Regions from separate parts of the Paenibacillus sp. GCM10023252 genome, predicted to be linked through region 1. Evidence: riboswitches for the same ligand, from Rfam matches in the RefSeq annotation. Region 1 holds a riboswitch; the other holds the start of a gene.
The links. Region 1 has a riboswitch for cyclic di-GMP ahead of ACFO9Q_RS13480 (IPT/TIG domain-containing protein). Riboswitches for the same ligand answer to the same signal wherever they lie in the genome.
Positions count from the first base shown of each region.

Region 2: linked by a shared signal. The riboswitch ahead of ACFO9Q_RS20395 (hypothetical protein) and the one ahead of ACFO9Q_RS13480 (IPT/TIG domain-containing protein) in region 1 are both predicted to bind cyclic di-GMP.

Region 1 covers NZ_JBHSHW010000022.1:23,561-27,987, forward strand. The annotation lists gene ACFO9Q_RS13480 (IPT/TIG domain-containing protein) at 1-2,323, opposite strand, end outside; cyclic di-GMP riboswitch class I at 2,389-2,477, opposite strand; gene ACFO9Q_RS13485 (hypothetical protein) at 2,583-2,945, opposite strand; gene fliS (flagellar export chaperone FliS) at 2,945-3,319, opposite strand; gene ACFO9Q_RS13495 (flagellar protein FlaG) at 3,331-3,684, opposite strand; gene fliD (flagellar filament capping protein FliD) at 3,700-4,427, opposite strand, start outside.
Region 2 covers NZ_JBHSHW010000036.1:109,829-114,255, forward strand. The annotation lists gene ACFO9Q_RS20385 (sensor histidine kinase) at 1-337, opposite strand, end outside; gene ACFO9Q_RS20390 (DUF5305 family protein) at 267-1,334, opposite strand; gene ACFO9Q_RS20395 (hypothetical protein) at 1,411-2,025, opposite strand; cyclic di-GMP riboswitch class II at 2,084-2,168, opposite strand; gene ACFO9Q_RS20400 (peptidoglycan-binding domain-containing protein) at 2,363-3,190, opposite strand; gene ACFO9Q_RS20405 (AraC family transcriptional regulator) at 3,283-4,161, shown strand; gene ACFO9Q_RS20410 (VOC family protein) at 4,241-4,427, shown strand, end outside.

The DNA of each region.
Region 1 (4,427 bases):
CTACCTTTCCAATAGATAGATTAGCAGGAACGGTAACTCTTGCACGCTCAGAACTAATTACTGTAATACCCGTCGCATTGGAAGCGCCAAACTTAACAGTTGCTCCACTTCTAAGATTAATGCCATCAATATAAATCTGCTCTCCGCCTGAAGTTGTACCTGTAGTTACAGATAGACTTAATATCGTAACTGGTTCGGGCACAGGCTCAGTGTATTCATAAGCACTTGGTAATGTTGCTGACTGATTTACATTCGTAACTGTAACATCAACAGTACCAACTGTTGCTGCAGGAGTCTTTGCTCTTAGTCTTGTACTGCTGATATAAGTTACTGACTGCGCTTCTAGATTACCAAAGAACACTTGAGTCGAAGATGAGAACATTGAACCGTCAATATAGACATTCTCTCCACCAGTTGTCAGACCCTTGCTTGGAGAAACACTAGTAATTGTTGGAGTAGGGTAAACAGGTTCGGTATAAGTAAAAGCATCTTCAAGAACATATGAATTGTTATCTAAATCTAGTACGGTAACATCAACAACTCCTGGAATTGATGCAGTTGGTATGATTACTCTTAAGCGACTATCTGAGATATAAGTGGTGCTTGCCTCGAAATCTCCAATTTTAACTTTCATACCTGACTTGAAGTTTGAACCATTAATGTATGAGTTACTACCCCCTGTAGTTAATCCTGTATTGGGGGAAATATTAGTGATTACTGGGTCCGTTTTAGGTGGGGCTTCATAAGTATATCCACCAGTTATTGTTGTACTCGTTCCATCTGGATTGTTGATTGTCACGTCAACTGCTCCTGCTGCTTCCCCAATCGGTGCAAACACCCTTACGTATGTTGAGTCTGGTTGAAAATTCTTCTGTGCAACTTTATCACCGATTTTTACTTGGACTCCATTCATCATGTAACTACCTTGTATTAGTACATAATTACCGCCAGATAATGGACCAGAATTAGGCGAAATAGATGTTACAATTGGATCAGCCTTGTATTGAAACGCAGATGTTGCTTTCTGATTATCTGGGTTCGTTACCGTTACATTCACAGTACCTTGTTCACCAGCTGGTGTAGTTACTGTGAGTTGTGATGAACTATTATACTGTACATTCTGAGCTGTGTTTGCTCCAAACTTAACTACAGCACCATTAACAAAATTTTCTCCATTAATAACAACCGTTTCTCCGCCTGCTGGATGACCTTCTGCCTCAACTATTGATGTTATCTCTGGTTTAGGCAGCTTAACAGTTAGATTTACATTTGGAGTAACTCTTGTACGAACTGCCCCAGCATAGTCTTTATATACTATGTTTGAACCAGCGTTTGTAACTGCTAGTGAACCTGTTTTGGTCTTATCAACAGGCCTAATTTTATAAGTAAACGTTAATGTTTGATCCTTTAATTCATTGAAAGTCCACGTTAGGATGTTGCCGTTCACTTCAGGTTTTGGAATATTATTAAGGTATGAATCAGGAACTATCTCAAAATCTGGTGCAACTATGTCTGTAACAGTAACATCATATGCACTAGCTAATCCAATTTCTCTAACAATTGCCGAATATATCTCGCTTAATCCTGTGGAACCTAATACAAAGTGATGATGATTTGCAGTCGTCGCCATTTCTTTTAGCAAAATGTTCGGACCACTAGTCGCAGGATCCTCAGTTGGTCTAAGAAGTGCAATTGTGTAGAACACAATACCCGCTTCTTTAGCTTCTAACGCTTTAGATTTAGCATATTCATAAGGATTACCTTGTGGCTGTGTTGCATCACCATCAGTTAAAAGCAGAATAACTGGATGAGCTTCAGGACGGTGATCTTGTAAGAGTTGTATCGCAGTACCAATTGCATCTCCTGTTGCAGTCGATCCATTAGAAGAAATTCCATCAATATAGTTCTTTATATCATCTTTACTTGTTGAGAGAGGAAATGAGCCTATTTGATTAGAGGATGAGAAATCAACAATACCAACTCGGTGTTTTGTTAAATCCATCAAATCAATAAAGCCTTTTGCTGCATTCTTAGCATTGGTCATTTTGTCCTCGCCAGCATTTGGCTCGTAAGTAGGAGCCATACTTCCTGACTTATCTATGACCAGAATAACATCATTCGGAACAACAACACTAACTGGCGGGGTTCCTTGAATTTGCAGCTTAACCTCTGCTTCTTCTTCTGTTGTAATTGTACTTGGATTAACCTGTTTGACAATAGATACATAATTCGCTGATGCCTCTGCCGATGGAGCAGTTATCGTGCCTCCTAATGCCAACAAAAATGTAAACATCAATAAAAGTAAAGGTTTTACCTTCTTCATCACATAACCTCCTAGAGTGTTATAAAAATAAAAACAATAGCAGATTGCTATTGTTTAAAAAACAAATGGGCAACCTGGCAATCTTATTCTCATATAAGAATTAAGACCCATAGCTTTGCGTCACTGCATCTCTACAGTTTTGCCAATATGTATTTTTTACCAACTATTATAGTAGTATTATACTACTAGTCTCCCAACATATCAATCCAATAAAGTATAAAAGTACTACTTTTACACAAAAATAGGACAAGATTTTGTCCTATCTTTGTCTATCTATAAAGTATCCTTCGACTTGCGGTATGTCTGATAGGTACATTGATCTAGCTTTCTTTACTTTGCTGGCTTGATTAATGTGTTGTCGAAGTATTGTTAATTCTGATTGGATTGCTTTGTTAGCTTCATTCTCAAGCTGGAGACATTCTCTTATTATGATATAGTCATCATCAGACCAACTAATATCAGATTGTAATGACAATTGATTCTGAAGATTCAAATGTTCTAACTGAAGTTTTAATAACTTTTCTGCTGAGTCTTCATTTTTCATATCCATAGAAATTATCTCTTCTGATATTTTCACCATTGAGACTAGTATATTACTTCTTTCCTCTGCCCCCATGCCCATCAACTAGACACCTTTAAGCTTTTGAGGGCATCGGCCCAGGTATCGCGAAGATCCGACACTAGACTGATGCACTCTTCAGCTGCTTTAATATCCAAATTGATATTTGCTAGAGATAATTTATGTTGAATGAACTCGTACAATTTGTATAAATCCTGCGATAGATCATATTGCATGTCTAATGTAGCTTGTAGCTCATCAACAATATTTAGTGCTTTAATAAAATTGGTATGCTTGCCTTGAATGTCATTCTTTTGAATGCAAGATATTCCATACTTAATGAATCTTAAGCAGCCATTCATTAGAATTAATGTTAACTCACCAGGCGATGCAGTTTGAATCTGACTGTTCATATAACTGCTTTGCGCTTGAAGCATCACGGCACCTCTTATCTTTTCTCGTCAATAATGGCCCCAACGGTTAACTCTTGCAGCTTTTCAACTATCTCAATGAATTTTTCAGATGGAATTTCTCTAATAATTTCTTGTGTATCTTTGTTAAGCACCTGAACAATAAGATGCCCAGAATCATGCAGCTTATAATTAAAAACATGAGGCGTTCCAGCTACAGCAAGATTTGCTTTATCGATTGCCTGAAGCAATGCGCTCTCAGATACAGACAATATTTCAAACTTACTCTTTTCCTTAATTACGTCATATTCTCCTGCTACTCTAACGATAGGGATTGCAGTATCTCTAGCAGTTGCTGACTGACTTTGAGGCAGTACGGGTTGAATGCTCATTGCGTAGCCCCCTCTTTATCCTAATTGTTGCGATAACCATGACATTGTCGCGTTACTGTTTGCTATTGCTGTCTCCATTGCAGAGAATCTTTTATAATAACTGTCCTCTTTTTTCGACAACATTGAATCCATAGCTTTAATTTTGAACTCCAACTGACTAACTCTTCTACCTATTTCTGCTGTTGAGTCACTATTAGATGCTCCAACTCTTCCAGCCTTATCAATTAATCCACCAATAAGACTATCTACACGATTATACATGCTGACCATGATACCTTCTTGACTTTCGAACCCGGGATTGTTTGTCAGTAACTTATTAACAGACTCTGGATCTGCAGCGATAGCTTCTCTGAGTTTTGCTTCATCCACTTTTATTTTCCCAGCATCCTGTGGAAACCCTCTCATGTATGGTACAGTAGATATTCCGATTGCTGACAGTGTATTGAACTCTTCAGGAAGACCATCCACAGTTTTACTAAACAGCTCTCTGAGTGAGCTTTTCACATTTTTTAACACAATAGAATTTCCCAATAGACCTTTCTTCACTTCAGCATCCCACAACGCAATATCAGAGTCTTTCATTTCTTGCTTTTCCTCACTAGATAGCGGAAGATATCCTCTTGATTTATCTTCAGACAGACGTTTATTTACTAAGTCAATCATGTCATTGTATGCGGTTATAAACCCTTTGACTTTATCAACTATAGTATCAGGATCTGCAGCAAGGGTAATCGTTATATCTG
Region 2 (4,427 bases), on a different contig from region 1:
AGGCATACCATAGGAAGGGGCTGTCCAGACCCAAGGTAGGAACGAGCAGCACCGCCGACCCTGCCATCTCGAGCAGAGCCATCCCCTTCACTAATCGCTCATCCTCCACCTTCGCATACAAGTCGGTTAATATTCTAGCAGCCGCATATAAGCTGACTACGACCGCTCCCTTGAATACGAGAGGCGAGTCAGGCATGCCAACTAGATAAGAGACCGATGTGAGCAGCCATGTGCAATATCGGAAGAGCGACAGGACTCGCTTCTCCTTATGAGGAATGCGAAGAATGGCTGGCAGCCACAACATGCGATTGAACAGCCCTATCATCGTTGTGCCCATGTGCCTGATCATCCTCTCCGAAGCTATACCAATACGTATTGCGATGGTCCATGATATAACAATGAAGGGAGTGTTCCATTCGGTACATCAGGATAGGAAGATCCCTCTCGTCAGCGAGCTTGAGCAGCTCCTCCATCTTGAGCAGCCGAATCGTCGCTTGCTGCGGGACAGGCTCTGCTACACGAATCCAACGCTTCTCGTACTTCCTCTCGAATCGTTCCAGTCTCTCGGTTGAAGAGTATCTAGTTGCAGGCCGGTCTCTCCCTAAGAGGCGAACCGAATAGATGAGCAGCAGAAGAGCTGCTGCTGTCGAACCATATCTCCATGCGGTCACCGGCAACTCAACCCCTGCAAGCTCGATGGGCCTTGCCATCGTCTCTTGAGTGGTCTCGACATCCGAGCTCTGGAAGGCTTGCTCGCCTTCGAAGGTGAACATATTGTTACGATGCTTGAATACGAACGGGGGAATCTCGGCGATCGCCTTGCGATACTCTCCGTGAATCATTAATCCCGTTACTCTCGGCTTCACCTCAAGCACATACTCGGCTGGCGATATTCGCAGCTGATTCTCCACTTGCTCCATCGCATCCAGCAATTCAGCCAGCTGAATCTCATAGCTTCCAGTGATGACATATTGCTGCTGCTCCTTCACCTCGAAGGCCTTCTTCGCTCGCAGTGGAATGTCCTTCTTCCACAAGTCTGGGGCAACCAGAGAGAGCGTAACCTCCTCCTCTCCCGTCCAGGTAATCGGCTGCCGGGATGAGAATTCCGTCGTGAGCTTCAGCTTCAATACCGTTGATACCGCGTCGAAAATAAGTCCCTGCTCCGGCTTCACCCACCCCCCGCTCGGATGCAGCAGATGTGGCAGAACCTTAACTTCATAATCCAGCTTCGTCTCTTGCGTAATCTCATTCATGTCGACAGACGTAACCGTGCTTGCAGGATGTGACCATAACAAGATTGATATAATAGACATGACTATAGTTAAGATGATCATTAGTGCTAACTGTCTCTTAGAGGATGTACCTCGAGCACGAGTTCCTTGCATAGCGACTGGCACAGAGGATGGCAGGTTACTCATTCACGGATCCCGCTCCTTCGGATGAGACAATAGCAGGCCATTCGACCTTCCACTCCTCCTGCGATTGCTGCACTGGCGCAGACTGCTCAGCTGCTTGAGCAGTGGAAGGTTCATCCAGTTGTTCCTCACTCAGCTGCTCTTCCTTAAGGTCTGCTTCATCCTCAATCATGATCTCTACGGTGACAGGGACGACAGCGCTCCCGTCCAAGTAGCTAACCGCTACAGGCAGCTCCACCTGGTACAGACCAGCATTCATCCCTTCAGCGGACTGCAGCAACACGTGCAGCTCTCCACTCTCTCCCGGCTGGAGCCTAAGCGGGGCAGACTCTGCTGAGAAGACTTCTCCATTCTGATTCAGAGGATCAACAGTCACCTCTGCAGCCTTATTCTGATTGTTCGTGACAGGCAGAGTCAGGGTAAGTTCAGCATTCGCTGCTCCTGTCATTGGCTCCAACTGATCATCAATAGCAATAAGTGCTGTACTTCCTGGAACTATGGCATATTGCAGACCGTTCTCCACCGCTGCTTCTGTGAAGGCAGCTGACTTCATCCATAATCCCGCTGTCATCATTGCGATAATGGCTGTGATAAGTAATGACTTCTTCATTCCACATTCTCCCCTGACAAGGTCGAAGGACAACAAAAAAACCGACCTTGGTCTATAGAATAGACTAGGTCGGTTGCACTAGTAACTCCATATGCTCCTAGTGCCCAATTGACGGAACATACTTCAACGTATCCCTAATGATATACAGTTTTACCTGCTCTGATGTTCATTTTACAACACTTCTCTGGAAAATGGAACCACTTCACCCAAACTTCATGAACTATTGTAGGACTTAAGTCGTACCTACTATAATTCTATGGATTCAGTGACAATAAGACGCAGGATGTCGTACCTTGACACATCTTACCGACACACATTGACGCATTACCTGGTCCCCTTAGTTATCCGGGAAGCTCTTATTCGGGTTCGGCTTGCTGCCGTTCTCAGGAGCCGGCTTGTTCTCATTCGGCACAGGCGCTGGAGCCGGGGCCGGCTTCACTTCGCCTGGCGACGGGATGGGCGCCGGCTTGTTCTCATTCGGAGCCTGGCTTGGCTCCGGCTTGCTCTCATTCGGTGCGGGACTCGGCGTCTGCTCCGACCCTTCGCCCTGACCGGCTCCGCCGCCTTGACCAGCTCCGCCACCCTGCCCGGCTCCGCCGCCTTGACCGGCTCCGCCACCTTGACCGGCTCCGCCACCTTGCCCGGCTCCGCCACCCTGCCCGGCTCCGCCACCTTGCCCGGCTCCGCCACCCTGCCCGGCTCCGCCGCCTTGCCCAGCTCCGCCGCCTTGTCCGGCTCCGCCGCCTTGACCGGCTCCGCCGCCTTGCCCAGCTCCGCCGCCTTGTCCGGCTCCGCCGCCTTGACCGGCTCCGCCGCCTTGACCGGCTCCGCCGCCTTGCCCAGCTCCGCCGCCGCCGCCGCGGAGCTTCACGCTAGCATACGAGTACATAATGGACTCGAACGTCTTCGGATCTACCGCTCCGGTCACCGGAAGGCCATGCTTCTTCTGGAAATGCTTCACGCCCCGAACCGTGGTATCATCATAGTACCCATGAATCTCGCCGGCATAGCTGCCAACGGACTTAAGCATGCCCTGGATGACGAATATATCCGGTCCATGAGCACCTTTACCTACAGCTAGACTTACATGAGGCATGCTGACCAGCAGCATAACAGCCATTGCAGCTACAGCTATGTATTTACCCATCCACTTCAACTTGTTCACCTGGTTAGCACCATCCTTCATTCCCATAGATTGAGTTACCGACTTACTATTACCACCTTCGTCCAATATCATTACATACTGGAGGAATTAGGATGCCATCCTCTGCCTACCCGCTGTTCCAATCCAGCTTCATCCTGCAAGCAAGCTCGAAGACCCATCATTGGAGCGGCGACGGACCACTGTCGATCAAGACGTTCAAGGGCGGCCGCGCCTACTACCAGACGAACCGCGGGCATTATGTCATTGAGCAGGACAGCTATCTCCTTCTGAATGAAGGGGAGCACTATACGATTGCCATTGATTCGGACACGAGGGTCGACTCCTTCTGTCTATTCTTCCGAAGGGGGCTGGCTCCGGAGCTGCTAACCGATCTCAGCAGAGGGCTCGCAGACGGGCTGAATGATCCATGGCAAGACGGGATCTCCTCTCCCGTTCCTCCATTCCATGCGAAGACTTACCAGCACAGCGACCTCATTCTGAGCTTCATGAACCGAATGCAGCAGCAACTCCCCGTCATGGGCCAAGACCCGCTATGGATGGAGGAACAATTCCACGAAGCGCTTCAGACGCTTCTCTGCGTTCATCGCTTAATGCCCATGGAGATGGAATCTCTGGCTGCTGCACGTCTAACCACACGAGAGGAGCTGTTCCGCAGGACAGCCATAGCCCGCGAATACTTGCATGCGTACTATGATCGCAGTCTTCCCTTGGAGGAGGTGTCCCGCGTCGCCTGCTTGTCGGTGAATCATCTCATTCGCAGCTTCAAGCAGCTGTTCGGCGTATCTCCGCATCAATATGTAAGCGCCAGACGGATGACTGAAGCACAGCGTCTCCTCCAGCATACGGAGGAGTCTATTACGGAGATTGCCTTAAGGGTGGGGTTTGATAACCCTTCTTCTTTTCACAAGCTGTTCAAGCTGCGTACTGGTCTGGCTCCTCGGTCGTATCGGGCGGCTGCTCGCCGCAATTAGGTGATATTGGAGAAGTATAGGAAGAGGCAATCGTGCTAATCTATAGAGGTAACTAGACAAGATAAGGGAGAGATGGAGGATGAGTCAGGAGTTCAACATTACGAGGATCGGGCAGGTCAGTATTCCGGTTCAAAATATCGAGCAAGCCGCCAAGTTCTACCACGAGACGCTCGGTCTAACCCTATTATTCCAGCTGTCGAATATGGCCTTCCTGGAGTGCAACGGCGTTCGCCTGATGCTAAGTGTCCCTGAGCATGAGGAATACA